Regions from separate parts of the Sphingomonas sp. BGYR3 genome, predicted to be linked through region 4. Evidence: predicted binding sites of a transcription regulator. Region 4 holds the regulator's gene; each other region holds the start of a gene.

Region 1 (7,750 bases), 570 kb from region 4:
CATCGGCCTGCCCGCGCTGCTGCGCGCCGAAAAGCTGCAGAAGCGGGCCGCACGGACGGGCTTTGACTGGCCAGATGCCGATGGTCCGCGCGCCAAGGTAATCGAGGAGATTGCCGAGGTGGACGCTGCCGCGACGCCGGATGCGGTTGCCGAGGAGATCGGTGACCTGTTGTTCGCCGTCGTCAATTGGGCGCGGCATCGGGGCGTCGATCCCGAAGCTGCCCTGCGCGCCGCAAATGCCAAGTTCGAAGGGCGTTTCCGTCAGATGGAAGCGATGGCCGGTCCGCAGTTCGCGGCGCTATCGCTGAATGACAAGGAAGCGCTGTGGCTGCGGGCCAAGGCGGCCAAGGACTGACCGACAACGCTCAGGGGGTAACCGGGTCGGCTGCTCCCTGTTCGGCGTCGGCGGACCTTGGTTCCGACGCTTCCTCGCCCTTCCCTGCCTCGATCTGTGCGGCCTTTTCGGGCTCGACGATCAGCTTCGTCAGCGGTCTTGGCGAATGGTCGATCACCGGCAGCGGCTCGATGGTCTTGCCCGCCGTTTCGATGTTGAGCGCCTCGAACCGCTTGGCCGACGTCATCACCTGAGACTCAAGGCTGCCGACAAAGCTGTTATAGGCGCCCATGGCGGTGCCTAGATTCTTGCCCAGCCGCTCGACATGGCTGCCCATCGTCACGATGCGCCCGTGCAATTCCCGGCCCAGTTCCGCGATTTGCCGCGCTTCCTTGGCCAGTTTTTCCTGACGCCACACCGCATCGACGGTGCGCGCGATCGCGATCAGATTGGTCGGCGTGGCGATCAGCACCCGGCGGTTGAACGCATAGTCCCAAAGTTCCGGATCATGGTCGAGTGCGGCAGAAAGGAAATGCTCGCCCGGCACGAACATCACCACATAATCGGGCGCATCCTCGAACTGCTGCTGGTAATTCTTGCTGCCCAGCTGATTGATGTGGTTTTTCATCGACGCGACATGCGCGGTCATGTGCAGCGCCTTTTCGGCATCGTCCACCGCGCCATGCGCGTCCTGATAGGCATTGAGCGATACCTTGGCATCGATCACCAGCGACTTGCCGCCGGGGATGCGCACGATGGCGTCGGGGCGCAGCCGGTTGCCGTCGCTTTCGACGCTGACCTCCATCTCGAAATCCGTATGTTCGGCAAGGCCGCAGGTTTCAAGGACGTTGCGCAGCTGCTGTTCGCCCCACCGGCCGCGTGCCTTGGGCGCCGAACGCAGGGCGTTGACGAGTTTCGATGCCTCGGCCCGCACCTCGTTCTGGCCCAGCCGCATCTGTTCGATCACCCCGGCCAGATTGCCGAAATCCGTCTTTCGCTCCGCCTCGATCCGCCCGACCTGCTCCTCATACCGCTTGAGCGAGGTTTCGACGGGTTGCAGCAACGCGCGGATCTTGGCCTCGTTGCTGTTGCCCGCCTCGGCAAAGCGCGCATCCGCCCTCTTGAGAAACTGGTCCTGCGCCTCCTGCAGCGTCTTGGCGGCGACTTCGGAAAACTGGGTACGAAGCTGTTCCTTCGCCGCTTTCAGCTCGTCGATCACGCCCTGCGCCGCGCGCAGATCGGACCGGATCTGCACCAGTTCCAGCCGGGCGACATCCCGTTCCTCACGAATATGCTCCAACGCGCCGCGCAGTTCCGGTACCTGTCGCGCTTCGCTGGACGCCTCGGCCAGTTCGGTGATTGCCCGCTTGAATTCCGCCTCGCGCAGATCGCGTTCCGCACGGGCCTCGACAATGCGGCGCTCACCGACGAACCAGCCGGCGGCAAGCCCCACCGCAAGCGCGACGACGACAAGCAAGACAATAATCAACGGATCCATGATCACCCAATCCCCGGAACGAAGCGGGAACTTAAACCATGGTTACCGGCGGCACAAGGGCCGGGCCAGGCCCCCTGCCCCGTCCGTCACTCCGCCTGGCGGATCAGGCGGCGGCCTTGCGCGCCTTGGCAAGCTTTTTCAGGATCATCTCCCGCTTCAGCCGCGACAGATGGTCGATGAACACCACACCCTGAAGGTGGTCCATCTCATGCTGGATACAGGTGGCGAGCAACCCCTCGAACACCTCGTCATGGGCATTGCCGTCTTCGTCCAGCCATTTGACGCGGCATCGGGCGGGGCGTTCGACATCGGCAAACTGTTCGGGCACCGACAGGCATCCCTCGGTATAGACCGACTGATCGTCCGACGGATCAAGGATTTCGGGATTGATGAAGACGCGGGGATGCCGGATCGGCTTGCCGTCCTCGCCCTCTTCTTCCTGCAGGTCCATGACGATCACGCGCTTCGGCACACCGACCTGGATTGCGGCAAGGCCGATGCCCGGCGCGTCGTACATGGTGTCGAACATGTCCGCGATCAGCGCGCGCAGCTCGTCGTCCACCGTGTCCACTGGCGTGGAAATGGTGCGCAGACGGGGATCGGGAACCTCGATGATCGGAAGAATGGCCATGGCGCTGATTTAGGTTCAGGCCCTGTGCCGGTCAAGCGACCGGCCGCCGCGCCCTCAACGCCTGTGCCAGCGTGCCTTCGTCCAGATAGTCCAGCTCGCCGCCGACCGGCAGGCCATGGGCAAGCTGAGTCACGCGCACCGGAAACTGTTCCAGCCGCTCGGCCACATAATGGGCCGTCGTCTGCCCCTCCAGCGTGGCGTTCATCGCCAGCACCACTTCGTCCACGCCGCCGCCCTCGATCCTGCGGACGAGCAGATCGATGGTCAGATCCTCCGGTCGCACCCCGTCCAGCGCCGACAATCGGCCGCCCAGCACGTGAAACCGGCCGGGGAACAGCCGCGCCCGATCCAGCGCCCACAGGTCGGCCACCTCCTCCACCACACAGATGGACCGGGCATCGCGGCGTGGATCGGAACAAATCGCGCAAGGATCGCTGGTGTCGATATTCCCGCACTGGCGGCATGGCGTCAGTGCCGCCGAAACCGAGGACAAAGCCCGCACCAGCGGCTCCAGCACCGTCTCCCGCCGTTTGAGCAGATGGAGTACCGCGCGGCGCGCCGACCGGGGGCCAAGCCCGGGCAGGCGCGACAGGAGCTGGGTGAGCGTTTCGATCTCGGAAGAGGCCATGACTGACATTAGGGGCTTGCGCGCCGGGCTGCCAAGGGGTTGAGACGGGATATGCGGATCATCTTCATGGGCACGCCGGCCTTTGCCGTTCCGGTTCTCGACGCGCTGATCGATGCCGGTCACGAGGTTGCGGCGGTTTACAGCCAGCCGCCACGCGCCGGCGGGCGTCGGGGCAATGCCCTTACCCCCTCTCCCGTCCATGCCCGTGCCGAGGCGCTGGGCATCCCGGTGCGCACCCCCGTGTCGCTGAAGGGCGAGGCGGAGCAGGCCGATTTCGCCGCAATCGGTGCCGAGGTCGCGGTGGTCGCCGCCTATGGCCTGATCCTGCCGCGCGCGGTACTGGATACGCCGCGGCTTGGCTGTCTGAACGTCCACGCCTCCCTGCTGCCGCGCTGGCGCGGGGCCGCACCCATTCAGCGCGCGATCCTGGCCGGAGACATCGAAACCGGCGTGGGCATCATGCAGATGGCGGCTGGCCTGGACACCGGCCCTGTCCGGCTGGAGGGGCGGACGGTCGTTGACGGAAAGACAGCGGGCGAGCTGACCACGGAACTGGCGGCGATGGGCGCGCGTCTGATGGTGCAGGTGCTGTCCGACCCCGCAGCCTATCCCCCGGTGGAACAGCCGCTGACCGAAGTGACCTATGCGGCAAAGATCGACAAGGCAGAAGCCAGGATCGACTGGACCGCCGGTGCCATCGCCGTCGAGCGACAGGTGCGCGCGTTCAACCCCGCGCCTGGGGCGTGGTTCATGTTGGGCGATGAACGAATCAAGCTGCTGGCAGCAACCGTTGTGGAGCGGGATGGTGCACCGGGCGAGGTGCTGGACGATGCGCTGACGATCGGCTGCGGCACTGGCGCCATCCGCGCGATAACCGTGCAGCGGGCCGGCCGGTCGGTAACCAGCGCCGCCGATCTGCTGCGTGGCCTGTCCATTCCGGCGGGCACCCGGCTGTCGTGACGCGCTTCGCCTTTACCGTCGAATATGATGGCCGTCCCTTCATGGGCTGGCAGCGTCAGGCGCACGGGCCCAGCGTTCAGGCATCGATCGAGCGGGCGATCTATGCCGTGACAGGCGAGGCGGCGACGGTCCACACCGCGGGGCGGACTGATGCGGGCGTTCACGGCATGGCGATGCGGGCCCATGCCGATATCGAACGGGATATCGCGCCCTTTCGGCTGATGGAGGGGATGAATGCCCAGCTTCGGCCCGATCCGGTGGCGATCCTGGATTGCATCGTCGTCCCGGATGACTGGCATGCGCGGTTTTCCTGCATCGGGCGCAGTTACGAATACCGGATCGTCAACCGGCGCGCGCCGCTGACCTGGGAACGGGGCCTTGCCTGGCGCGTGCCCCAGCCACTGGCCGAAGGCGCGATGGCAGAGGCGGCCGGCCACCTGATCGGACGGCATGACTTCACCACCTTTCGGTCCGCCCATTGTCAGGCGGACAGCCCGGTGCGCACGCTGGACCGGCTGGATGTCGTGCGCGACGGCGACCGGGTGACGATTTATGCCGCCGCGCGGTCCTTCCTGCATCATCAGGTGCGATCGATGGTCGGTTGCATGGCGCTGGTCGGCATGGGCCGCTGGCACCCGGATCAGGTGGCAACGGCGCTTGCCGCGCGCGACCGGTCGGCATTGGGCCTGAACGCGCCGCCCGACGGGCTGTATTTCGTGGCGGCCCGTTATCCCTGACGCGAAAAGCGCGATGCCAGCTCGACATGCGTTGACCAGCGGAACTGGCCGACGGGTCGCACCCAGTCGAGGCGATAGCCCCCTTCACACAGAGTTTTCGCATCGCGCGCGAAGCTACTGGGATTGCACGAGATATAGCTGACGATCTCGGCGCCAGATTGGGCGATCTGGCCCACCTGTTCGCGCGCGCCGGCGCGGGGCGGATCCAGGATGATGGCATCGAACCGGCCGCAATCCGCCGCCGATACCGGGTTGCGGAACAGGTCGCGGTGATCGGCCGCAATCGCAATGCCCGCTGCGCCTGCCCCTGCCTTCATCGCCAGCACGGCATCGCGCGCCGCCTCTGCCGCATAAATACGGCGTCCCGGCGCCATGGCAAAGGCAAAGGTGCCCAGGCCCGCGAACAGGTCGGTAATCATGCGCGCATCGCTCACGGCCTCCAGCGCGGCGGCGATCAGCGCCGTTTCGCCATCCGCCGTCGCCTGAAGAAAGCTGCCCGCCGGCATCGGTACGGGCACCCCCGACAGGGTGATCGTCACCGCATCCGGTTCCCACCGGGTTTCCGGGCCGAACCCCTCATCCAGGCTCAGCCGCGCAAGCCCGTGCGCCTCCGCAAAATCGGTGATGGCAAGCGCGGATTCGAGCCCCGCACTGGCAAATCCCTTGATCAGCACGTCCGGCCCCTGATCCGTCAGGGTCAGGTGAAGGTCGGCCCGCCCGCGCGCCGGCATGATCCGCGACAGCAGCCCCCGGATCGGCTCGACCAGCGCAAACAGCCGCGGATGCAGGATCGGACATTCGGCAAGGTCGATCAGCCGGTGGCTGCGCTCTGCGCTGAACCCGATCAACACCGTCCTGCCGCGCCGTTCGACGTGCAGCGCAGCGCGTCTCCGGCTGGCCGGCGGCGACAGGTGCGGCGCTCGCAACTCGGTCTCCAGCCCCTGAGCCGCCAGCGCATCGCGCACCCGTGCGGTGGCAAAGTCGGCGTAGGTTTCGTCGTCCAGATGCTGAAGCTGACACCCGCCACAGGCCGGGAAATGCCGGCATGGCGGCGTCTGATGGTGCGGGCCGGGCAGGATCGTGCCGTCCGGCGTCACCTGATCGCCGGGAGCGGTCAACGGCACCGCCCGCCCGGATGCGGTCATGCCATCGCCGCGCGCCGCAACCCGGACGATGGTTTCCGTCGGGGTGTCAGACATTCGGCAAGGGCTTTCAGCAGAGATGGGATCCGGTCATCGGCGGCCATGGCCCCCGCGATGCGCAGCCATACCCCGTCTGCCGGGCCATGCAAGCCAGCCCCGCAGTCGCACGGGCTGGCCTGTCTGTCCTTGACCTTGTGTCCGGTCAGTACCGAACCGTCACACCGATCGCGATCTGGCGCCCCAGCCCGTCATATCGCGCCGAATTGGTGTTGTTGCGCGACAGGGTCAGGTCATAGCTGTTCGGGAACAGCGGCGGCATCGTATCCAGCAGATTGTTGGCCAGAAGCCGCAACGTCATCCGCTTGTCGATCACCATGGTCATGGCGAGGTCGAAATAATTGTACGCCTCGACCCGGTTGAATGTGCTGCGCGCATCCGCTTCGGTATAACCGATCCCCGGATCGTTCGAATTGAGCGTCAGCGTCTGCGGCCCGATATGGCGCCAGTTGAGCGACAGGCTGAACACATCGTCGGCCGTGGTATAGGTGGTGCGCAGGCCATGCTGCCATTTCGGGAACGAAACGCCGCAGCGCGGACCATAAAACCCGACGCAGTTGCGCGGCAGGAACTGCGTCACGCCATTGGCATCGACATATTGGGGCGCATCCTGACCGCCGACATAGGTGGTGCGGGTACCATTGAAGAGGAAGTTGAGCCGCCCCGCCTGATTGAGAGACAGGTCATATTGCGCCTGAACGTCCCAGCCATGCGCCTTTGACTTGTAGAAATTGGTCGTGCCCTGCCGGAAATATCCGGCCGTGGGATTGCCCGCCGCGGCGTTGAAAAGGATCGAGGTCGTCGGATCACGCACAACGCCGGAACAGAAAAAGGGCTGACCGGTGGCAAGGCATCCGTTCAGATAATAGCTGGCGTCGTTATACCCGATCGAATCGTCCAGATCGATCAGATACCGATCCACCGACACGGTCAGGCCGGGCAGGAAACGCGGCTTCAGGATGACGCCGAACGTCTTGGTATAGGCGGTTTCCGGGCGGATATCGAACCCGCCATTGCGCGTCGTGCAGTTCCCCTCCGGGCAAGCCAGCGCCTCGCTGCCATAAAGCGCATCGGCTAGGCCGGTGTTGCGGCACTGTGCCAGCGTTGCCGTCGGCGCGACCAGATTGCCGTTGGGGTCCCGCGTGCTGGCGCACGGATCCTGCAACAGCACCTGCCCGTAGGTCAGGTTCGTCGCCTGGGCGATCTCGATCACCGTTGGCGCGCGCTGCGCCTTGTTGATCGAACCGCGCAGGGTGATGTCGGGGATCGGCGCCCAGACACCCTCCGCCTTCCAGGTCGAGAAGCCCTTGTCGTTGCTGCTGTACTTGGAATAGCGATAGCCGCCGTTCAGCTGAAGCAGGTCGGTCCACGACTGATCCTCGACCAGCGGCACCTGCACCTCGACATTGGCCTCCCGCGCCGACTGGCGGAAACTGGCGTCATTGCCGCCATTCTGATCCCGGAACGCCTGATCGGCGAAACTGCGGAAATTATCCTCCCGATATTCCAGGCCAAGGGCGATCGCCACGCCCTGCTTGGCAAAGGGCGACGTGATGCCATAGGTGCCAAGGTCGCCGTTGACCGTCGCAATGACGTCATACAGCTTGCCGATACTGGTGCTCTGACCCCCTTCCAGCGCGAACAGGTAATTGACCAGATCGGCGGTACCGGCATTGGCGCGAAAGGCATCGAACGGAACGCAGGCGGGATCGGTGCCGTCGACGACCGATGCACAGGTCGGCACGCCGCCGACCGATACCACG
Region 2 (7,750 bases), 250 kb from region 4:
GCCCCCGCGCGCCGCAGCAGGTCGACACGCAGGCCGTCGCCATAATAGACCTTCATGCCAAAGGTGCCGGCCACGTCGATCATCTGAACATCGCGGTCGATCAGCGTGACGGCAATCCCCTGACCAATCAGCATCTGCGCCACCGTCTGCCCGAACCGGCCATAGCCGACGACGATCGCGCTGGCCCCGTCATGGCGAGGCGCGTCACGCACCTCTGCCCCCTCGCCCGCCGGTTCGGCCCGGAATCGCCGGGTGAACATCATCAGGAACGGCGTGGTCGCCATGCTGATCGTGATGATCGCGCCGAACACGCTGGCCGCCTCCGGCGCGATCAGCAGCGCGCCTTGCGCCTGCGCGAACAGGACGAATCCGAACTCGCCGCCCTGACTGAGCAGCAGGCCAAGCGCCAGTGCGGGTCGCCACGCGGTGCCGAACAGCATGGCCAGCCCGGTGATGACCGCAGCCTTGGTCGCGATCAGCATCAGCGCCATTGACAGGACGAACACCGGCCGTTCCGCAATCGCGCCCAGATCGAGCATCATGCCGACGGCCAGAAAGAACAGGCCGAGCAGGATCGAGCGGAACGGCTCCACATCCGCCTCCAGTTCGTGCCGGAACGGGCTGTCGGCCAGCATCACGCCCGCGATGAACGCCCCCAGCGCGGTGGACAGGCCGATCGCCTCCATGATCGCCGCGCTGGCCAGCACTGTGAACAGCCCGGCAAACACGAACATCTCGCGCTCGCCCAGATTGCCGATCAGCTTGAACAGCGGCCGCAGCACGAACCGCCCTGCCAGGATCAGGCCGGTCACGGCCAGCACGGTATAGAGCGCCAGCTGCCATCCCGGCGGCCCCGCCGCATCCGCCGGATTGCGCGACAGCGCCGCGACAATGGTGATCAGCGGAACGATCGACAGGTCCTGAAACAGCAGGACGGAAAAGGCGCGCTCGCCGAACGGGGTGCGCAACCGCCCGGCCGATTGCAGCATCGGCAGCACCTGCGCCGTGGACGACAGCGCCAGCGGCAGGCCGAGCGCCAGCGCGGCAGGCCAGCTGAAATTGGCATAATAGGCGATCAGCACGGTCAGCGCGATGCCGCACAGCACCACCTGTGCCAGGCCGAATCCGAAAATGTCGCGCTTCATCGCCCATAGTCGCGCCGGGCTCAGTTCCAGCCCGACCAGGAACAAAAGCAGCGTGATGCCAAGCTCGGCAATGACCAGCTTGTTTTGCGCATCGCCAACAATGCCCAGCACTTCCGGCCCGACTACGGCCCCTGCGACCAGGAAGCCCAGCGTCGCACCCAGGCCCAGCTTGCGGAACAACAGGACGAACACCAGCGCAAAGCCCAGCAGCGGGGCAAATTCCCGCGTCATCGACAGGCCGTGATGCGCCTCCATCAGGCGGCCCGCCGGGTGCGCGCTTCGGCCATGGCATCGGCCGCCGCCTCGAACGGCAGGCGGATGGAGGCGTGGCGGGCGGCGTGCGGGATTGCGGGTTCAAAGATCGCAAGACCGGGCCAGTCCGGCACCGCGCCCTCGCCCGCAAGCCAGCGGGTCAGCGCATCGCGGGCATCGGCAATCTCGGCCAGCGTCTGCCCCCGCGCGTATTCGGCAAACAGCGCGGCCGATGCCTGCCCCAGCGCACAGGCGCGGACCATCAGGCCAAGCTCGTTCAGCCGCCCATCATCGTCCAGCACCACATCGGCGGTGACCCGGCTGCCACAGATGGGCGAGCGCCGCTCGACGGTTGCCATTGGGGCATCCAGCCGCTTCAGCCCGGCAGTCGATGCCGCCAGCCGCAAAATCTCGGTGTTGTAAAGCTGCCCCGCCATAGCCGACAGATAGGCTGGATCAGCCCGAAGCGCGAGGGGGGAGAGGACGTTTTTCCCGCGCGGGCGGGTGACCGCCCGTCACCCGCTGCGCTCGCAATGACACGGTTACCGCCTGGCAGACACCGTCTCACTCCCGCGGCTGCGGACTTTCAGGGAACACCGGCTCGCCCCGCCGCCGCTTGTCGACAAACTCCGCGATGCCCGCGCTGGTGGCGTTAAGCAGGGAATAGCTGGTGCTGTCCGTCATCCAGGGCGGGCGGCGCGTCGGCCCGCCGCTGACCGTATCGATCACCAGCACGATCAGCAGAAAGCCAAGGCTGGCGACGATCAGCCCCTTGATCCCGCCAAATCCGAACCCCAGCGCACGGTCGATCGGGCCAAGCACCGAATTGCGCGTGCGCGACCCGATGGCATTGGCGACCAGCCGTCCGGCGACATAGGTGGAGCCGGAGATGATCGCGAACGCCAGCACGGCTGCCCCCGCATCGGTGCCAACCGGATCGGCCAGCGCCGCGGTCAGCGGAGTATGGCCAAAGCGCAGCGCGACGATCACGAACAGGAACGCCATCAGCGACAACACTTCGGTCACGAACCCGCGCCACAGGCCCATCACCGCCGATCCGCCAACGGTCAGCAGCACGATGATGTCCAGCGCGGTCAGTTCCATTACAAATCCCTCATCGACAGCGCCCTGCCCCGTTCGCGCCCCTGCATCGGGGTGGCCGCCGTCCATCCGTCCACCCCTAGCCGTTCGTATCGAACGAAGTCGAGACACATGGGGACGAACGTCGATGCCCGTAACCAGATGCCGCCCCTCATCGATCCTCCCCCGCCAGGGGGAGGTGCCGCCAGAGGCGGCGGAGGGGGAGGAATCCCAGCAGCAGGCGGCGGCTATCCTCCCCCTCCGGCCCGCTGTCGCGGTCCACCTCCCCCTTGCGGGGGAGGATGGCGTTGCAGCAGCTTGGCGCCTACCCGCCCCGCGCCAGCAGATGGTCGACGAACGCCTTCAGCGTGGCAAAGCCCGACAGGCGCATCGGGCTTTTGTCCGCCGGTTGCGCGGCCGGGCCAAGCGCGCGGTTGAAGCCCAGCTTCGCCGCTTCCTTCATCCGCAGGCCCGCATGGGCCACCGGCCGCACCTCGCCCGACAGCGCGATTTCACCGAACGCAATCCCGTCCGACGGCAAAGGCCGTTCCGCCAGCGCAGAGATCAGCGCGGCCGCCACCGCCAGGTCCGCTGCCGGGTCCTGAACCCGGTATCCGCCAGCGATGTTCAGATAGACTTCGCACGTCGAAAAACTGAGGCCGCACCGCGCCTCCAGCACCGCCAGGATCATGGCCAGCCGCCCGCTGTCCCATCCGACCACGGCCCGGCGCGGCGTCGCCCCGCTGGCCAGCCGCACGACCAGCGCCTGCACCTCGACCAGCACGGGACGCGTTCCTTCCAGCGCGGGAAACACCACCGATCCGGTCACGCTCTCCGCCCGGTCGGTCAGGAACAGGGTGGACGGATTGGCCACCTCGGTCAGCCCCTCGCCCGCCATGGCGAACACGCCGATCTCGTCCGTCCCGCCGAACCGGTTCTTGACCGCGCGCAGGATGCGGAACTGATGGCTGCGCTCGCCCTCGAAACTCAGCACGGTGTCGACCATGTGCTCCAGCACGCGGGGACCCGCGATCGATCCGTCCTTGGTGACATGGCCGACCAGCACGACGGCAGTGCCGCGTTCCTTGGCAAAGCGGATCAGTTCCTGCGACGCGGCGCGCACCTGACTGACCGTGCCCGGCGCCCCTTCAATGAGGTCGCTGTGCATCGTCTGGATGGAATCGATGATCAGCAGGTCCGGCGCCTCTCCCCGATCTCCGAACGTGGTCAGGATGTCGCGCACCGATGTGGCGCTGGCCAGTTGCACCGGCGCCTTGCCCAGCCCCAGCCGCCGCGCGCGCAGCCGCACCTGATCCGCCGCCTCCTCGCCAGAGACATAGGCGACCTGCTTGCCCGCCAGTGCCAGCCTGGCCGCCGCCTGCAGCAGCAGGGTCGATTTGCCGATGCCGGGATCCCCGCCGATCAGCGTCGCCGACCCCTCGACAAACCCACCGCCCAGCGCCCGGTCCAGCTCGGCAATCCCCGTCGCCATCCGGTCGGGCAGCGCAACATCGCTGTCCAGCCCGGACAGGACGATGGCACGGCCACCGGATTGCAGGTTGTGCTTGGCCTGAAACGGCGTGACGACCGCGCCCGCCTCTTCGACCAGGCTGTTCCACTCACCGCAATCGCCGCACTGCCCCTGCCACTGCGACGTGACCGAACCGCATTGCTGACAGACATATCGTTTCTTCGGCTTGGCCATGGGGTTGCGCTAGCACGGCCGGAACAAAAAGGGAATATCGAAGCGTCGGCGCTGTCCTACCCGGCGATGACCGGGCTAGGCTCGCCGGATGCGCAGTCCCATCTTCGGCCTGACCCCGCTTCCCCGCCGGACGAATGCGGGGGCGGATTTTCAAGTGGACGTAGCATCACCTTCGCCACCTTCTGATCCCGAATCAGGCCGCGCTCAGCTCGCTCCCGCGCTTCAGCGCGCTGCCGCCATCGGCCTGTTCAACCAGATAGGCGGGGTTGTCCTTGGTCCCGTTCTTGACGATCCTGCTGCCCTTGATCGTCCGCTGGACGCGCCGTTCGAACCGTTCCGCCACCTTGCCCTCCGCCGTGCCCTTGCCCCACGACCAGGTCACGGCCTGACCCTTTTTAAAGCTGTTTGCCATCCTGCTGCTCCGTCGCTGCTGTCCGCACAGGACGCATCGACGGGGCAAAGCGTTCCCATGCGCGACGAGTTGCGGTATCGCCCCGCGCCATGAAGCCAACCGACCTGCGGATCGCCCTGTTCAGCGGCAACTATAACTACGTCCGCGATGGCGCGAACCAGGCGCTGAACCTGCTCGCCGGATATCTGCTGGAACGCGGCGTCACACTGCGCGTCTATTCGCCCACGGTGCCCGAACCGGCCTTTCCGGCGACGGGCGAACTGGTCGATATCCCCGCCCTGGCCCTGCCCGGCGGGCGGGACGAATATCGGCTTGGCATGGGCCTGCCCCTATCGGTGCGGGCGGACCTCAAGGCATATGCCCCCAACATCGTCCATGTGTCCGCCCCGGATGTCAGCGGGCACCGCGCCGTCACCTGGGCGCGGCGGCGCAAGATTCCGACGCTTGCCTCGCTCCACACCCGGTTCGAAACCTATGCCCAATATTACGGCATCGGCTTTCTGGAGCCGCTGGCGATCAACCTGTCCACGCGCTTTTACAACCGGGTCGACCGGGTGATGGTGCCCAGCCCCAGCATGGGCGATGTGCTGCGCGACTGGGGCGTGACGACACCCATCGGCATCTGGTCACGGGGGATCAATCACGACCGGTTCAATCCCGGCCGCCGCGATCTGACCTGGCGCCGCTCGCTCGGCATTGGCGATGATGAGGTGGCGGTCAGCTTTCTGGGCCGGCTGGTCCTTGAAAAGGGACTGGGCATCTTTGCCGATGTGATTGCGGAGTTGAAGGCGCGCGGCGTGCCGCACAAGGTGCTGGTGATCGGCGAAGGGCCGGCCCGCCACTGGTTTGCCGAACGGGTGCCAGAGGCGGTGTTCACCGGATTTCAGTCGGGCGACGATCTGGGCCGGGCGGTTGCGGGCATGGACGTGTTCTTCATGCCATCGGTCACCGAAACCTTTGGCAATGTGACGACAGAGGCGATGGCGGCGGGCGTCCCCGTCGTCGCCGCGCGGGCAACGGGTGCGGTCGATCTGGTCGAGGAAGGGGTGACCGGATTCCTGGTCCCGCCCACCGATGTGCGCGCCTATGCCGACGCGATCCAGAAACTGGTGGAGGATCCCGCACTGCGCCGCTCGTCGGGTCAGGCCGGGCACCGCGCTGCTCAGCGCTTCATCTGGGACACCGCGAACCAGGCGGTGCTCGACGCCTATCGGGACCTGTTGACCGCCCGCTGAGGCGGGATGGGCAAGCCGCCGAACAGTCCCTATCTGTTGCCCATGGCCGATCTTTTCGCCGACCCGGATCAACCCGCTGCGGACACGCCCGCCCCCGATGCGCCGCTGGCCGACCGGCTGCGGCCCGGAACATTGGGCGATGTGGTGGGTCAGAATCACCTGACCGGGCCGGACGGCGCGATCGGGCGAATGGTGGCGGCGGGCAAACTGTCCAGCATGATCCTGTGGGGGCCGCCGGGCACGGGCAAGACGACCATCGCCCGGCTGCTCGCCGGGGCGGTCGGCCTTCGCTATGCTGCCATCTCGGCGGTGTTCTCGGGCGTCGCCGACTTGAAACGCGTGTTTGCCGAGGCGCGCGACCACGCCCGGACGGGCAAGCGCACGCTGTTGTTCGTGGACGAAATCCACCGGTTCAACCGCGCGCAACAGGATGGTTTCCTGCCCTATGTCGAGGATGGCACCGTCACTTTGGTCGGCGCGACGACCGAAAACCCGTCGTTCGAACTGAACGCGGCACTGCTTTCCCGGGCACAGGTGCTGATCCTGCACCGACTGGATGCCGCCGCACTCGGCCTGTTGCTGGACCGGGCAGAGGCGATCATGGAACGCTCCCTGCCACTGGACGCCGATGCCCGCGCCGCGTTGATCGCCAGCGCCGACGGCGATGGCCGCTTCCTGCTCAATCAGGCGGAGACATTGTTCTCCGTCCACTTCGATGCGCCGCTCGACCCGGCCGGGCTAGGCCAGTTTCTGCAGCGCCGCGTGGCCGTGTATGACAAGGATCGGGAGGGGCATTACAACCTCATCTCCGCGCTGCACAAATCGCTGCGGGGATCGGACCCGCAGGCCGCGCTCTATTATCTCGCCCGGATGCTGACCGCCGGAGAGGAACCGCTCTATGTCCTGCGCCGCCTGACCCGCTTTGCCAGCGAGGATATTGGCCTGGCTGACCCGCAGGCGCTGGTACAGTGCCTGGCGGCCAAGGATGCGTATGACTTTTTGGGCAGCCCGGAGGGCGAACTGGCCATCGTGCAGGCGTGCCTGTATTGCGCCACCGCGCCCAAATCGAACGCCGCCTATGTCGCGCAAAAGGCCGCGTGGCGCAGCGCCAGGGAAACGGGCAGCTTGATGCCCCCGCAAAACATCCTGAACGCCCCGACCCGGCTGATGAAGGACATCGGCTATGGCAAGGGGTATCGCTACGATCACGATGCCGAAGGCGGCTTTTCAGGCGACAATTACTGGCCGGCCGAAATGCAGCCGCAGCGGTTCTACGTCCCCACGGATCGCGGCACGGAAAAGCGCATCGCCGAACGCATGGCCTGGTGGGACGAACGACGCGGCGCACTGCGCGGGGAATGAGCGGGCCGCGCTTCACCCGCTTTGCCGCGATCGACTGGTCCGGGGCAAAGGGGCACCGGCACCGGGGCATCGCCATCGCGTTGGCAGAGGCGGGCGATGCAGCGCCGATACTGATCGATCCGCCCGGCGGCGCATGGTCGCGGACAGAGGTGCTCCGCTGGGTACAGGCGCAGGCGGGCACCGACACGCTGATCGGGTTCGACTTCAGCTTCGCGCCGCCACTGATCGAACGCGGCGCCTATCTGCCGGGGCTGGACGCGCCCGCCACGGCCCGCCCCTTCTGGGCATGGCTGGACCGGCAATGCGATGACGCCGATCTGGGCGCGACCAGTTTCCTGGAACGGCACCGGGGCGCGCATTTCTATTTGGGCGCAGCGGACGGGGCCAAGGCGCGCTTCATGCATTTTCGCCAGTGCGAACAACGCTATCGCCAGAGCGGCGGGGGCAAGCCATCGACCGTCTATGACGCCATCGGCGCGGCTCAGGTTGCAAAGGCAAGCTTTGCCGGGATGCGGCTGCTCCACCATCTGGGCAGCGACATTCCCGTCTGGCCGTTCGA
Region 3 (7,750 bases), on a different contig from region 4:
ATCACCTCGGACAGCGGCTCGGCGCAGCAGGGGCCGCGCGTCTCGCTCTATTACAATGGCGTCGACATCTCCCGCTCGCGCGGTTCCTATCAGGCGGTCTATGACCTTGAGCGGGTCGAGGTGGTGAAGGGACCGCAGGCGACGCTGTTCGGCACCGCGTCCACCATCGGCGCGATCAGCATGATTTCCGCCCGGCCGCGTCCCGGCTTTTCCGGCGAACTGTCGGGCAGCTACGGCAATTTCAACGCCTGGCGCGTGGCCGGCTTCGTCAATGCCGGCAATGACGTGATCGCCGGCCGCGTAGCGTTCGAGGTGAAGCAGCGGGACGGCTATGTCGAAAATCTCGCCCCGAACCAGGATGACCTCTATGCACAGGATCAGCTTGGCGTGCGCGGCTCGTTGCGCTTCACGCCCACCGATCGCTTCACTGCCGACCTCATTCTCACCTATGATCAGCAGCGCAATTCGGGCACGCCGTTCATCTCGCGCGCGCTGGCGCCCGGCAATCCGTTCGGCGCGGCATGGCTGGGCGGCTCGCCGCGATCCGAGGCCGATCTTGGTGCGGAAAAGCTGGGCCTCAACCGCGAAGTCTATGACGCCAATCTGACGCTCGCCTGGGAAATCGCCGACGATTGGACGCTGACCCTGGTCAATGGCTATCGCAGGTTCGACAGCCTCGAAGTGTTCGATGCCGACGGTTCCGCCGCGCCGTTCCTTGAATTTGCGGAACTGGCCAAGGGGTGGCAGGTCAATCAGGAAACCCGCTTCGCCTATCAAAGCGACCTGTTCCGCGGCTCGTTCGGCTTCAACTATTTCCTTGAGGACAGTTTTCAGAACGTGCCCTTTTCCGGTGAGGAAGGGGTGTTTGCCCAGTGTCTGACGCGCGCGCTGGTGCCGGGGCTTGGCTGTGTCGATGCGGCCGGCAACCCGGTATCGACGCGGGTCACCGCGCTCGTCACCGGCGGCGCGCTGACCGCCGTGCCCTATCGCTCGGTCTTTGAAAATCAGGGCCGCAATGCCAGCTATTCGATGTTCTTTGACGGCACGCTGATCCCCGCTTCCTGGGTCGAGTTGACCGCCGGGGTCCGCTTCCTGATCGAGGAACGGCAATCCGGCTTCTTCGCATCGGCCCCGCGGCCGCAGCTGCTGACGCAGATCCCGCCGCTGCTCGCCGCCGTGCCCAGCTTCCGCGTCTCGCTCGTCCCCGGACAGGTCGATACCCGCGGCCAGACGTTCGAGGCAGAGGGCAATTTCGCCGCCGTCCTGCCGCGCTTAAATGTGCTGCTGCGCGCCAGCGACGATGTGAACCTCTATGCCACCATCTCGCAGGGCCGCCGGTCCCCGGTGGTTCAGGTCGGCGCCCGCAACGGCGCGCTCGGCCCGGAACGCGCCCTGTCGATCATCGATGAGGAAACCGTCTGGAATTACGAAGGCGGGATCAAGGGCGCGTTCGGCCCGCTGTCCGGCACCCTTGGCGTCTATTATCAGCAATATAAGGGCTTTCAGGTCAGCGTCGTCGACCCCGACGGTATCACCCGCACCCGCAGCGCGGGCAATGCCAGCAATTTCGGGGTGGAGGCAGAGGTGCAGCTGCGGGCGACCGACTGGCTGACGGTGTTCGGCAACGGCGCCTATATCGATGCCAAGATCGAGGAAAGCTCGGCGCTGACCCCGGCCTTTTCGGGCGCACGCTTCCGCCTTCAGCCAGAGGTTCAGGCAGCGGGCGGCTTTACCATCGACGCGCGCATCGGCGATGTCCGCGTCTTTGCCACGCCCACCGTCACCTATCGTTCGCAGATCTTTTTCGAAGTGCCGAACAATCCGCTGATCAGCCAGCCGGGCGTCACCCTGTTCAACGCGCGCGCCGGGATCAGCTTTGCCGACGACCGGTACGAGATCGCGGTGTTCGGCCGCAACCTCAGCGACGAGGATTATCTGCTCGACGCCGGCAATACCGGCGGCGCGTTCGGCATCCCCACCTTCATTCCCGCCGAACCCCGCTTCTATGGCGTACAGCTGACCGGCCGCTTCTAACGGGGGGAAAACCGGACCTGCCCATAGCCATGGCCGTCCCTGTTCCGGCAGGGGCGGCCATGGTCGTTGGAGGTATGGGCCGATCCGTCCACGGCCCCGTCCACATCAAAATATTTTTCGTTCCCGCCCCGTTCCCTTGCCCCATCGAAAAGCCAAGGAAGGTCCGCGCGTCGCGCCGCCCCTGTCGTCGGGCCAGTCCATGACCCGAGTCTTTTTAGCGACGAATTGAGTCCCTAAAAGGTCATTTACCGACTTGCTTCGAAGCGCGAATAGCCACAATCTGTAGTGGTCGCTTGTGGGGGCAAGCCCAAGCACTGGTATTTTCGGAACCGCAGGGTTATCTTGCGGACCGGCCATGCTCGCGCAGTGACGGGTCAGGTTGATCACTTTTTGTTCTCGTGCGCGGCGATCGGTGATAGCATCGGCCCTCGCTGCCCGAGTCGGACGAACCGCTGGATTATGATGGGGCAGGCAATGGATTTCAGGGATACTCAGGAAACCGAAATGACAGAAACCGCCACCCTGGAACCGGCTGCGGCCGCAAGTGAATCGACGCGGGTCGACCCGCGCCCCTATGCGCTGGAGGTCGATCATTCGCGCGATGCGCTGCTGACCGATTTCGGCAAGGAAACGCTCAAGGACCGCTATCTGCTGCCGGGCGAAAGCTATCAGGACCTGTTCGTCCGCGTCGCCTCCGCCTATGCCGACGATGCCGCCCACGCCCAGCGGCTCTACGACTATATCTCGCGCCTGTGGTTCATGCCCGCCACCCCCGTGCTGTCCAATGGCGGCACCGGCCGCGGCCTGCCGATCAGCTGCTATCTGAACTCCGTGCCCGACAGCCTGGAAGGGATCGTCGCCACCTGGAACGAGAATGTATGGCTCGCCTCGCGCGGCGGCGGCATCGGCACCTATTGGGGCACGGTGCGCGGCATTGGCGAGCCCGTCGGCCTGAATGGCAAGACCAGCGGCATCATCCCCTTCGTCCGCGTGATGGACAGCCTGACGCTCGCCATCAGCCAGGGGTCGCTGCGCCGCGGCTCGGCCGCCTGCTATCTCGACATCAGCCATCCGGAGATCGAGGAGTTCCTCGAAATCCGTAAACCCTCGGGCGATTTCAACCGCAAGGCGCTGAACCTGCACCATGGCGTGCTGATCCCCGACGCGTTCATGGAAGCGGTGCGTGACGGCGCCGAATGGGAACTGAAATCGCCCAAGGACGGCAGCGTGCGCGGCAAGGTCGATGCGCGCGGCCTGTTCCAGAAGCTGGTTGAAACCCGCCTTGCCACGGGCGAGCCGTACATCGTGTTCAGCGATCATGTGAACCGCACGATGCCCAAGCATCACCGCGATCTGGGGCTAAAGGTTACGACGTCGAACCTGTGCGCCGAAATCACGCTGCCCACGGGCCGCGATCACCTTGGCAACGATCGCACGGCGGTGTGCTGCCTCTCCTCGCTCAACCTCGAAACCTGGGACGAGTGGGAAGGCGACAAGCGGTTCATCGAGGACGTGATGCGGTTCCTCGACAACGTTCTCACCGACTATATCGAGCGCGCGCCCGATGAAATGGCCCGCGCCCGCTATTCGGCCAGCCGCGAACGCTCGGTCGGCCTTGGCGTCATGGGCTTCCACTCCTTCCTCCAGGCCCGCGGCCTGCCGATGGAAGGGGCGATGGCCAAGATGTGGAACCTGCGCATCTTCAAGCACGTCAATGCTCAGGTGAACGAAGCGTCGATGAACCTGGCGGTCGAGCGCGGCCCCTGCCCCGACGCGGCCGACATGGGCGTGATGGAGCGGTTTTCGTGCAAGATGGCGATTGCGCCCACCGCGTCGATCAGCATCATCTGCGGCGGCACCTCGGCCTGCATCGAACCCATTCCGGCCAATATCTACACGCACAAGACGCTGTCGGGCAGCTTCTCGGTCCGCAATCCCTATCTGGAAAAGCTGCTGATCGAAAAATCCAAGAACAGCGAAGGCGTCTGGTCCTCGATCCTTGAGCGCGGCGGCTCGGTCCAGCATCTCGACTTCCTCTCGTCAGAGGAAAAGGACGTGTTCAAGACCAGCTTCGAGATCGACCAGCGGTGGATCCTCGAACTGGCGGGCGACCGCGCGCCGTTCATCGATCAGGCACAGTCGCTCAACCTGTTCATCCCGGCGGACGTGGAAAAATGGGATCTGCTCATGCTCCACTTCCGCGCCTGGGAACTGGGCATCAAGTCGCTCTACTATCTCCGCTCCAAATCGGTGCAGCGCGCCGGTTTCGCCGGCGGCGTAGAGGCGGACAACACGATCGAAAAGCCGAAATTCGATCTGGGCGAAACCACCGACTACGACGAATGCCTGGCGTGTCAGTGAGGTGATGAGAAATGGCAGCGAACGAAAAATCGTCAGCACGGACGGCGAAGATTGCCTCCAAGGCGCTTCGTGATCCGGGCAGTCTGAGCAAAACCGAGATTAAATCACTTGGCGGCGCTGTGCTGACGCAGGCACCTGACAAGCTCAAAAAGCGCTGAGGTGATGCAAGCAGCGCGCCTCGACCATACTTCCTCCTCTCCCCTTGTGGGAGAGGAAGGGGCCCGCGCGGCACGGCCGCGTGGGAAGGTGAGGGGTGCTGCCACAGGCCCGGTTCACCGCGCCCGCGCGCTTCGCCGCAATGCTACTGACGCCGAACGCAGGCTCTGGGCCGCACTCCGCCAATCGCTGCCCGCTGCCGGGTTCCGCCGCCAGGTGCCGCTCGGCCCCTATTTCGCTGACTTCTGCTCTCATTCGCATCGTCTGGTTGTCGAAGTGGATGGCGGTCAGCATGGCGAAGCGCCCCGGGCCGATGCCGCCAGAACCCTGTTCATCGAACAGGAGGGCTATCGCGTGATCCGTTTCTGGAACCACGATGTGCTCGGCAACATAGATGGCGTGCTCGCAACCATCGCCGCTCATCTTCACCGCCGGACGAGGGGCTAGTCCCATGACCAACCCCTCACCCTTCCGCCGCTTCGCGGCTCCCCCCCTCTCCCACAAGGGGAGAGGGACCGGGCAGCATGGCCTCCCTCTCCCGGCGGGAGAGGGGATGTGAAGCGTAACGCCCGCAATCTCGCCACCCTCGCCCTGCTCCTCACCCTCGCCGCCTGTGCGCGGCAGGTGGATACGGCGGTTCAGCCGGATGCGCCCGGCATTCTGCTGGGCGTGTGGCACGGCTTCATCTTTCCGGTCGCCTGGGTCGCCTCGCTGTTCCTGCCCGATGTCGCTATCTATGCCGTGCCGAACAATGGCGGCTGGTATGATTTCGGCTATTTCCTGGGCATCTGCGTGTTCGGCGTCGGTGCCCGCGGCGGGACAAAGGTGATCTATCGCACCCGCACCGTCCCCGCCCGGCGCGGCACCGTGATCGAGAATGATCCACGATGACCCGCGCGCTCGCCATTCAGGCCGGTGTGGCCGGGCTGTCGGGGATCGCCGGTATCGCCCTGTTGGTCCGCGCCCGCCGTGCGGCCGGCGCACCCGCGCGCTATGGTCAGTTCATCGCCGGCACCATGGCGTTGATGCTCGGCATCGCGCTCACCGGCTTTGCCGTCATGGTGGCCGTCGCATGACCATCCATCCACTCATTCTGGTCGGCGCGGTGCTGGCCGTCCTCGGCGCCGGGCTTGCCTTTCTGCTTGGGCCAAAGCTGGCCGCCCGTCCGGCGGTGGCGGGTCGACAACCCCTGCCGATCGCCTTCTTCAGGGCGATCGGCGTCACCGAAATCGTGGTGGGCCTTATCCTGGTCGCCGTTGGTTATCTGAATTAATAAGTTCCGGAGCAATTCCATGTCCCTTCTCGAAGCCCGCAAGACCTACAAGCCGTTCGAATATCCCTGGGCCTATGAGTTCTGGAAGCGTCAGCAGCAGATCCACTGGATGCCGGAGGAAGTGCCGCTGGGCGAGGATTGCCGCGACTGGGCGCAAAAGCTGACCGATCATGAGCGTAACCTGCTGACTCAGATTTTCCGCTTCTTCACGCAGGCCGATGTCGAGGTGCAGGATTGCTATCACGACAAATACGGCCGCGTGTTCAAGCCGACCGAGATCAAGATGATGCTCGCCGCCTTTTCCAACATGGAAACGGTGCACATCGCCGCCTATTCGCACCTGCTCGACACCATCGGCATGCCCGAAAGCGAATATGGCATGTTCCTCGAATATGCCGAGATGAAGGACAAGCACGACTATCTGCAGAAGTTCGGCGTCGACAATGACGAGGATATTGCCAAGACGCTGGCGATGTTCGGCGGCTTTACCGAGGGGCTTCAGCTTTTCGCCTCCTTCGCCATGCTGATGAACTTCCCGCGCTTCAACAAGATGAAGGGCATGGGTCAGATCGTCAGCTGGTCGGTCCGCGACGAAAGCCTGCATTGCGAGGGGATCGTCCACCTCTTCCACGCTTTCGTGAAGGAGCGCGACTGCCTGACCAAGTCGGTCAAGGACGACATCATGGACATGTGCCAGACGACGGTGCGGCTGGAGGATGCGTTCATCGACCTCGCCTTTGAACAGGGCCCGGTCAACGGCATGACGCCCAAGGAGATCAAGAAGTATATCCGCTACATCGCCGACTGGCGCCTGGGCCAGCTGGGCATGAAGCCGATCTATCTGATCGACGAACATCCCCTGCCCTGGCTCGCCCCGCTCTTGAACGGCGTCGAGCACGCCAATTTCTTCGAACAGCGCGCGACCGAATATTCAAAGGGCGCGACCCGCGGCAACTGGAACGATGTCTGGTCGAGCTTCGACAAGCGCCAGAAGGTCAAGCCGCCCGTCGCCAACGAAGATCCGGGCGAAAGCGGCGACATGTTCGCAGCCGCAGGCGTCGCGGCGGAGTAATCCGAACGCTGCTTGGGCGGGGCCACCACCCCGCCCATCGGCACCCTGCAAAGCCTGAGCATTCGGACTGCTGCCCGGCCGGCTCGCAATCTGTCATTTCTCGCCAGACGAGGTCGGGGCTGCATCGATCCGGCCCTGTGCCACTGTGCAATATCCTGTCGGCTGCCTGAAAAAGCCTGGCTATCTCCAGCGCACCACTCGCCAGACCATGCACAACTGGCCCGACCCCAGCCTTGTCAGCGCTGTCAATTCCGGCCAATGAGATCATCCGATAGGATGGAGGGACAGGATGCCGTTCAATCAGGCCGCGACGTGCGGCGTCATCGCGGCGGTTCTCCCCCTCGCCCTGCCCGCCTGCACATCAACGGATGCGCCGCCTGCCATGACCGCCGATCAGCGCGCGGCGATCGCCGGGGATCCCGCCTTCCGGGCGGCAAAGCTGACCCTTGCCGACATCCCCGCCCCCGCCGGTGCTGCGATCAACCTGTTCAACGGCCGCGATCTGTCCGGCTGGTCGCCATGGCTCGGCTATCCCGATCCGTCCGTCACCTACAGCCCGGGTGCGCAGGACAGGCCGATCGGTGTGCCGCAAAACGCCGGGCAGCATTTCGGTGTCCGCATGGTCGATGGCGCGCCAGCGATCTGGATCAAGGGCGAGACATGGGGAAGCCTGCTCCATTCGGCCGATTTCGCCGACTATCATTTGCGCATGGAGTTCAAATGGGGCGACAAAACCTATGCCCCGCGCCTTACCGATCCGCAGAATAACGGCCTGCTCTATCACAGCTACGGTCCGCAGGGTGCCGTGTGGGGGACATGGGCACGATCGGCGGAGTTCGAGGTCATGAAGGGCT
Region 4 (7,750 bases):
TGAAACTGGACTGGGGCCAACGCACCCAGCCCAGTCCCTGAGCCGTCCATAACAGGCCAAGCAGGAACAGGACCGCCCCCAATACGGCAAAGACGGTCCTGATCCGCATCCTGTCCGTGCCCTTCTTATCGCTGGTTCAGCGGAACATAGTCGCGCTGCGTCGGGCCGGTATACAGCTGACGCGGGCGGCCGATCTTCTGATCCGGATCGGCGATCATCTCGTTCCACTGCGCCACCCAGCCCACGGTGCGGGCCAGCGCGAACAGCGCGGTGAACATCGTGGTCGGGAACCCGATGGCCGACAGGATCACGCCGGAATAGAAATCGACGTTCGGGAACAGCTTCTTTTCGATGAAATAATCATCGTTCAGCGCCATTTCCTCAAGCTGCAGCGCAACTTCGAACACGGGGTCATCGACGTTCAGCGCCTCGAACACTTCCCGCACCGTCTTTTGCATCACGGTCGCGCGCGGGTCGTAATTCTTGTACACGCGGTGGCCAAAGCCCATCAGCCGGAACGGGTCGTCCTTGTTCTTTGCCCGGGCGATATATTCGGGAATCCGGTCGGGCCGGCCGATTTCGCGCAGCATGTTGAGCGCCGCTTCGTTCGCGCCGCCATGGGCGGGGCCCCACAGGCATGCAATGCCCGCCGCGATGCAGGCGAACGGGTTGGCGCCCGACGAACCGGCCAGCCGGACGGTGGAGGTCGACGCGTTCTGTTCGTGATCGGCGTGCAGGATGAAGATGCGGTCCAGCGCCTTTTCGACGACCGGGTTCACCACATATTCCTCGGCCGGGACGCCGAACGTCATCTGCAGGAAGTTGCCGGTGTAGGACAGCTCGTTCTTGGGATACATGAACGGCTGACCGACCGAATATTTGTACGCCATCGCCGCGATCGTCGGCATCTTGGCGATCAGCCGGTGGCTGGCGATCAGCCGGTGCTTCGGATCGGTGATGTCGGTCGAATCGTGATAAAAGGCGCTGAGGGCACCCACGACGCCGCACATGATCGCCATCGGGTGCGCATCGCGGCGGAACCCGCGGTAAAAGGTCGCCAGCTGTTCGTGCAGCATGGTGTGACGGCTGATCGTATAGACGAACTTGTCCAGTTCGCCCTGATCCGGAAGCTCGCCGTTCAGCAGCAGATAGGCGGTTTCCATGAAGCTGGACTGTTCCGCAAGCTGACCGATCGGATAGCCGCGATGCAGCAGCACGCCCTCGTCGCCATCGATATAGGTCAGCGTGGATTCGCAGCTGGCCGTCGAGGTGAAGCCGGGGTCATAGGTGAACATGCCCGTCTGGGCATAAAGCTTGCGGATGTCGACGACCTGCGGGCCAACCGTGCCCGACATCACCGGATATTCGACATCCTTGGTCGGTGTCTGCAGCTTTGCGGTATCCGTCATCGCATTTCCTTTCCGTTGTTCATTTGGCCGCTTGCGCAGCCTGATCGGCGATCCGGCCCAGGCTTTCCTCGCGTCCCAGCACCGCCAGAACGTCGAAGATGCCCGGCGAGGTCCGCCGGCCGGTCAATGCCGCGCGCAATGGCTGTGCCACCGCGCCCAGCTTGACCCCCATGTCTTCCGCCACGCGGCGCACCGCCTGGTCCAGGGGTTCGGCCGACCAGTCCGCTTCGGCAGCCAGCGCATCATGCACCCGGGCCAAGATCGATCGTGATTCGCCCTCAAGCAGGGGTTTTGCATCCGCGTCAATCGCTAGCGGGCGAGTGCGAAATAGAAACTGCGCCCCATCGGCCAGATCGTTGAGATTGGCGGCCCGCGGTTTCAGGAACGGCATGGTGCGCAGCAACAAGTCGCGCTGCGTATCGTTCAGGGGCATGGCGATGCGCGCCGCGACCAGATCGGTCAGCCGCGCATCGTCCGCCTCGCGCAGATAATGACCGTTCAGGTTCTCCAGCTTCTTCAGGTCGAACCGCGATGGTGAGCGGCCGACGCCCGCCAGGTCGAACACCTCTGTCGCCCGTTCCCGGCTGATGATCTCTTCATCGCCATGCCCCCAGCCGAGCCGCAGCAGATAGTTGGACAGCGCCTCCGGCAGCACGCCCAGCTCGTCGCGATAGGCCTCTACGCCCAGCGCGCCGTGCCGCTTGGACAGCTTTGCCCCGTCCGACCCGTGGATCAGCGGGACATGGGCATAGACCGGTTCCGGCCAGTCCATGGCGCGAACCAGCGCGAGCTGACGGAATGCGTTGTTCAAATGATCGTCGCCGCGAATGACATGAGTGACGCCCATGTCGTGATCGTCGACCACCACCGCAAGCATATAGGTGGGCGTACCGTCGGACCGCAGCAGCACAAAATCATCGATCTCGGCATTCTGCACTGTCACCGGGCCCTGTACCTGATCCTCGATCGTCACGGCGCCCTCGCGCGGGGCTTTCAGCCGGATGACCGGCGCGCGGTCAGTGGGGCCAGTCGCCGGATCGGCGTCACGCCAGGGGCTATCGACGCGAAACGGCCGCTTTTCCGCCTGAGCGCGGACACGCATTTCGGCCAGCTCGTCCTGGGTCAGCCAGCAGCGATAGGCATGACCGCGTTCCAGCAGTTCATGCGCCACGGCGGCATGGCGATCGGCCCGGGCGAACTGGAACACGGCGTCGCCGTCCCAGTCCAGGCCCAGCCAGCGCATCCCGTCAAGGATCGCGTCAATCGCCGGCTGAGTCGATCGAGCCCGGTCGGTATCCTCGATCCGCAGCAGGAATTGCCCGCCGTAATGCCGGGCATACAGCCAGTTGAACAGCGCCGTGCGAGCGCCGCCGATATGCAGGAACCCCGTCGGCGACGGGGCGAAACGGGTGACGACGGGGCGTGTGCCCGCGCCGCCGGATTTGCTGCCGGATTCCATGGTTGCGCTCAACCGCGCTTGCTCCCAGACACTGTGTTTTCGATGGCCAGATCAGCCTTTGCCGCCCCTAGCATGGCGATCCGGCCACGACAAATCCGGGCCGCGATCGGTGCTGCATTCGATTGGCTGGAACGCCGGCTGGAGGCGGAGCGGGGCCAGTTGCCCCTGTGGATTCCCGTCGCCCTGGGGCTGGGCATCGCTGCCTGGTTCCTTTTGCCGGGGCCTGCTGCGTGGCTGGCCGCGGCGGCGGGGGGTGGGGCGGTCGCGCTGATCGGGATGGGTATCGGCATCGGCCGCCGGGCAGGGGCCGCGCTGTTTGGCCTGGGCCTGCTTGTCGCCATCGGCATCGCCTTTGCCTGGGTGCGGGCGGAGCGGGTCGCGCATCCGGTGCTGGAACGACCCGTAACCACCAGCTTTGTCGCCCGAATCGAGCGGGTGGAGCCCTTGCCGGCGCGCGATCTCGTCCGGCTGCGCCTGGCCCCTGTCGATGCGGTCGGTCTGCCGACACTGGTGCGGGTGAATGTTCGGGCCGTCGATGTGCCGCCCGGTGCTGGCACCGGCGCCGAAATCCGGCTGCGCGCCCGGTTGATGCCACCTGCATCGCCGGCCCTGCCCGGTGCCTATGACTATGCCCGCGCCGCATGGTTCGATGGCATCGGCGCGACCGGGCGCGCCCTTGGCCTGGTTGAGGTCATTCATGCGGCCCAGGGCAGCGGTGCGGGGGTCCGCAACCAGCTGTCGGCGCATATCCAGTCGCGGATCGGCGGCGGGGCCGGGGCGATCGCGGCGACGCTGGCCACCGGGGATCGCGGCGGCATCGATGACGCGGATGCAGAGGCGATGCGCCGGTCTGGCCTTGCCCATTTGCTGTCGATCAGCGGCCTGCACGTCACGGCGGTGGTAGGAGCCGCGATCCTGGCCGCCATGCGGATCCTGGCCTTGTTTCCGGCACTCGCCCTGCGGGTCCGGGTGCCGTTGATCGCTGCGGGGTTCGGGGCGGCGGCTGCGCTTGGCTATACCTGGCTGGCAGGCGCAGAGGTGCCGACGGTTCGGTCGTGCATCGCCGGGCTGCTGATCCTTGCCGCGATGCTGCTGGGGCGGGAGGCGATTACGCTGCGGCTGGTCGCCACGGGTGCGTTCGTCGTCCTGCTGCTGTGGCCGGAAAGCCTGGCCGGCCCCAGTTTCCAGCTCAGCTTTGCCGCCGTTACCGCGATCATCGCGCTGCACAGCCATCCGGTGGTGCAGGGCTGGTTCGAACGGCGGGACGAGGGGCGGCTTGCCCGGCTGGGCCGGGCGCTTGCCTCGCTGCTGCTGACGGGGTTGGTGGTGGAGGCGGTGTTGACGCCGATTGCGCTGTTCCATTTCCACAAGTCCGGCGTGTACGGCGCGATTGCCAATCTTGTCGCCATCCCGCTGACCACGTTTATCATCATGCCGGCCGAGGCGGCGGCGCTGCTGCTGGATGCGGTGGGGCTGGGCGCGCCGCTATGGTGGGTGACGGGGCAGGCCATCGACCTGATCCTGGCGATTGCCCATTGGACGGCGGACGCACCCGGATCGGTCCGGATGCTGCCCGCGATGCCGGGATGGGCGTTTGCCGCGATGCTGGGCGGGGGGCTGTGGATCGCCCTGTGGCGGACGCGATGGCGGCGATGGGGCGCGGTGCCCATTGTTATCGGTGCGCTGGGCGCGCTGTCCGTGCCGCCGCCCGACCTGCTGGTCACCGGCGATGGCCGCCATGTCGCCATCCGGGCCGGGGAGGGGCTGGCGCTGCTGCGCGACCGGGCGGGGGACTATACCCGGTCGATGCTGGGCGAGGCTGCGGGGGTGGATGGCGAGGCGCAGTCGCTGGACACCCTGCCCGATGCGCGGTGCAGCGCGGACCTGTGCCTGGCCGATGTCCGGGATGCCGATGGCCGCACCTGGCGGGTCTTTGCCACCCGCAGTGCCCATTTCGTCGAATGGACCGCGATGCGCGATGCGTGTGCCGTTGCCGATATCGTCATTGCCGACCGCCGGTTGCCGGCCGGATGCGTCCCGCGCTGGCTGCGCCTGGACCGGGCGACGCTGGCAGAGACCGGCGGCGTGGCCATCACCCTGGCCAGCGGAACGGTTCGCACCGTGCGCGGGCCGGGGGCGCACCCATGGTTGAACCCGCCGACGGTGATGCCGCCACGGCCGGTCCGCCCCGTGGCACCACCGCCCATGCCAGTTGGTCAGTAACGGCGGAGCAGCCCCGACAGTCGGCCCTGCACCTGCACCTGATCAGGGCGGTAGCGTTGCGGATCATAGCTGCGATTGGCGGGGTCCAGCCGGACCATTGCGCCTTCGCGCCGGAAATATTTGAGCGTTGCGTCATGCCCGTCGATCAGCGCGACCACGATTTCGCCATCGCGGGCCGATTCCGTTTTGCGGATCAGGGCATAATCGCCGTCGAGGATGCCCGCCTCGACCATCGAATCCCCGGACACTTCCAGCGCATAATGTTCGCCCGATCCGAGCAGCGCGGCGGGCACCGGCAGCATCTGCGATCCCTCCATCGCCTCGATCGGCACACCGGCGGCAATGCGGCCATGGAGCGGGATTTCGATGACGTCGTTGGCTGGTTCCGGCATCCGCTGCGTCGCGGAAGGTGGCGAAAGTGGTGCCACGTCACCGCGTTTTGCAGCCTTGCCCCGCTTTGCATCGACCCGTTCCGGCATCTTCAGCACTTCGAGCGCGCGGGCGCGATTGGGCAGGCGGCGAATGAACCCGCGCTCCACCAGCGCCTCGATCAGCCGGTGCACCCCAGATTTCGATTTGAGGTCGAGCGCCTCCTTCATCTCCTCGAACGAGGGGGAAATGCCGTCTTCGCCCAGGCGTTCGGCAATGAAGCACAGCAACTCATGCTGCTTTTTGGTGAGCATCCCCAATCCTCCGTTTCGGAACAGACTGGGAACGTATATGCTTTGTTCCGTATGGCGTCAAGCGATCACAAGGATATCCACAGGATCGCCCACAGCCGCCGCCGGGGCATGAGCGGGTCGGTGGATCAGGCAGGAGGCGCGCGCGAGCGTCAACAGCATCGAACTGTCCTGCACCGCCGCCGCGCTGACCCGCCCGTCGGGCAGGATCGCCGCGCGCAGGAAATCCGTGCGCTCGCCATTGGCGGGCAGGGGTTCGGCCAGGATCGCGGGGGTCAGCCGGGGCAGGGGGTCGACCGATCCGCCCAGTGCGGCGATGGCGGGTCGGACGAATAACATCGTCGTGGCGAACACCGAAACCGGATTGCCGGGCAGGCCGAGGACCAGCGCATCGCCGCGCCGCCCGGCCATCACCGGCTTGCCGGGGCGCAGTGCCACCCGCCAGAAATCAATGGACCATCCCGCCGCCGCCAGCGCGGGTCGCACCAGATCATGGTCGCCCACCGACGCCCCGCCGCTGGTGACGAGCAGGTCGGTATCGACGTCGGCAAAAGCGCGGGTAAGCGCGTCCAGATCGTCCGGTAGGATGCCAAGGTCGATCAGCTCGACCGGCAGATCGGCCAGCATCGCAGCCAGCATCAGCCGGTTCGTTTCCGGTATCTGTCCATCGCCAACCGGCGTGCCGGGCGGGCACAGTTCATCGCCGGTCGCCGCGACGGCAACCCGCACCGGGCGGCGGACCGTCAGCGTGCCATGCCCCGCCATCGCAGCCATGGCGAGCCGCGCCGGCGTCATCCGCTCCCCCGCCCGGATCAGGTCGGTTCCGGCCGCGAAATCAAGCCCGCGATGCCGGACGTTGCGGCCGGGCGCGGCCGGGCCAGCTCCGGTCAGGATCAGCCGGTCGCCGTCGCGCGCGGCCTCTTCCTGCACCAGCACACAGTCCGCGCCCGCCGGCATGACTGCGCCGGTAAAGATGCGCACCGCCTGTCCCGGCCCGACCGGCCCGGCATGGGGCCGCCCGGCGGCGCTTTCCCCGATGACCGTCCAGGGCCCGGGCAGGGCGGCGTGGGCGATGGCATAACCGTCCATCACCGACAGATCGCTGGCCGGTTGCGTGCGCAGCGCGGTTACCGGTTCGGCGGCCCAGCGTCCGGCGCAACCGGCGATGGGCAGCGCCTCTGCCGCCACCGGCACGGCCATGCCGATCAGCCGGGCCTGTGCATCGGCCAGCGGGAGGAGCGGAGGTGCCATCGGCCGGATGTGGCACGGGCATCGGCGCGGGGAAAGAGGGCGAGCGGGGAAACTGCACCATGCCTGCCACGCTGCCTTGTCTTGGCCGCATCTGCACCCTAACCCGACAGTCAGCCCTGCCGCCCCCCGGAAGTTTCTCGCGTGGTTTCACAGTCCATCGAACGCCCGACGTGGCGAACCCGGATCGGGGAACGGTTGCGCGGGCGGGGAGGCCCGTTTCTGCTTGCGCTGCTGGTCGAAGGGCTGATCGTGCTGGTGCTGATGACGCTGGCGCCCCGGCTGGTCCGGCGCGAACCGGTGGACATGGCGCTCAGCACCTTTGACGCCGCTGAAGTGTCGGAAAAGCCCCCCGCCGCCGCCAGCGCGCCCCGCCCCGCGGTCGCGCCGCCACCGCCATCGACCGAACAGCCCCGCGAACCCGACGACCGCCCGCCGCCCAGCCCCGTCACGCCGTCCGTCCAGCCAGCCCCGGTCGTCAAGAATTTTGCGCCCAAGGCCCCGTGGATCGAATTGTCGCGCGATCAGATGGCACAGGCCGATATCGGGCGCGCCCCGCCCCCCGGCCGCGCAGGCCCGCCCGCGCCGCGCGCGACCATGGGGCCGCCGGATACCGGATTTCCCGGCGATACCCCGCGCGTCGACGGCAGCGGCCCCAATGGCGAGCCGCTCTATGCCGCCGCCTGGTACCGCGAACCGTATGATTCCGAACTGGCGGGTTATCTGTCCAG

Evidence for each region. The regulator LexA, encoded in region 4, represses DNA repair genes until DNA is damaged. The targets are predictions, from matches to a motif close to GTTCCNCNCTTGTTCT.
Region 1: rmuC (DNA recombination protein RmuC) is a predicted target of LexA. The motif match lies at 1,848-1,863, and genes of this name have one in related genera.
Region 2: radA (DNA repair protein RadA) is a predicted target of LexA. The motif match lies at 4,203-4,218, and genes of this name have one in related genera.
Region 3: NYR55_RS12120 (ribonucleoside-diphosphate reductase subunit alpha) is a predicted target of LexA. The motif match lies at 2,416-2,431, and genes of this name have one in related genera.

What each region holds. Positions count from the first base shown of each region.
Region 1 covers NZ_JANZNT010000001.1:402,383-410,132, reverse strand. Annotated here, with positions in the region: gene mazG (nucleoside triphosphate pyrophosphohydrolase) at 1-355, shown strand, start outside; gene rmuC (DNA recombination protein RmuC) at 366-1,832, opposite strand; gene def (peptide deformylase) at 1,936-2,463, opposite strand; gene recR (recombination mediator RecR) at 2,495-3,091, opposite strand; gene fmt (methionyl-tRNA formyltransferase) at 3,143-4,051, shown strand; gene truA (tRNA pseudouridine(38-40) synthase TruA) at 4,048-4,788, shown strand; gene NYR55_RS01790 (class I SAM-dependent RNA methyltransferase) at 4,779-5,987, opposite strand; gene NYR55_RS01785 (TonB-dependent receptor) at 6,133-7,750, opposite strand, start outside.
Region 2 covers NZ_JANZNT010000001.1:1,223,709-1,231,458, forward strand. Annotated here, with positions in the region: gene NYR55_RS05610 (cation:proton antiporter) at 1-1,400, opposite strand, end outside; gene NYR55_RS05615 (iron-sulfur cluster assembly scaffold protein) at 1,400-1,834, opposite strand; gene NYR55_RS05620 (CvpA family protein) at 1,962-2,501, opposite strand; gene radA (DNA repair protein RadA) at 2,803-4,182, opposite strand; gene NYR55_RS05630 (DUF2945 domain-containing protein) at 4,376-4,594, opposite strand; gene NYR55_RS05635 (glycosyltransferase family 1 protein) at 4,684-5,829, shown strand; gene NYR55_RS05640 (replication-associated recombination protein A) at 5,872-7,191, shown strand; gene NYR55_RS05645 (hypothetical protein) at 7,188-7,750, shown strand, end outside.
Region 3 covers NZ_JANZNT010000002.1:65,797-73,546, reverse strand. Annotated here, with positions in the region: gene NYR55_RS12125 (TonB-dependent receptor) at 1-2,034, shown strand, start outside; gene NYR55_RS12120 (ribonucleoside-diphosphate reductase subunit alpha) at 2,509-4,395, shown strand; gene NYR55_RS12115 (hypothetical protein) at 4,407-4,553, shown strand; gene NYR55_RS12110 (DUF559 domain-containing protein) at 4,558-4,998, shown strand; gene NYR55_RS12105 (hypothetical protein) at 5,107-5,442, shown strand; gene NYR55_RS12100 (hypothetical protein) at 5,439-5,627, shown strand; gene NYR55_RS12095 (hypothetical protein) at 5,624-5,824, shown strand; gene NYR55_RS12090 (ribonucleotide-diphosphate reductase subunit beta) at 5,844-6,896, shown strand; gene NYR55_RS12085 (DUF1080 domain-containing protein) at 7,186-7,750, shown strand, end outside.
Region 4 covers NZ_JANZNT010000001.1:976,037-983,786, reverse strand. Annotated here, with positions in the region: gene NYR55_RS04470 (hypothetical protein) at 1-109, opposite strand, end outside; gene NYR55_RS04465 (citrate synthase) at 126-1,409, opposite strand; gene gltX (glutamate--tRNA ligase) at 1,429-2,868, opposite strand; gene NYR55_RS04455 (ComEC/Rec2 family competence protein) at 2,941-5,091, shown strand; gene lexA (transcriptional repressor LexA) at 5,085-5,774, opposite strand; gene NYR55_RS04445 (molybdopterin molybdotransferase MoeA) at 5,832-7,022, opposite strand; gene NYR55_RS04440 (hypothetical protein) at 7,164-7,750, shown strand, end outside.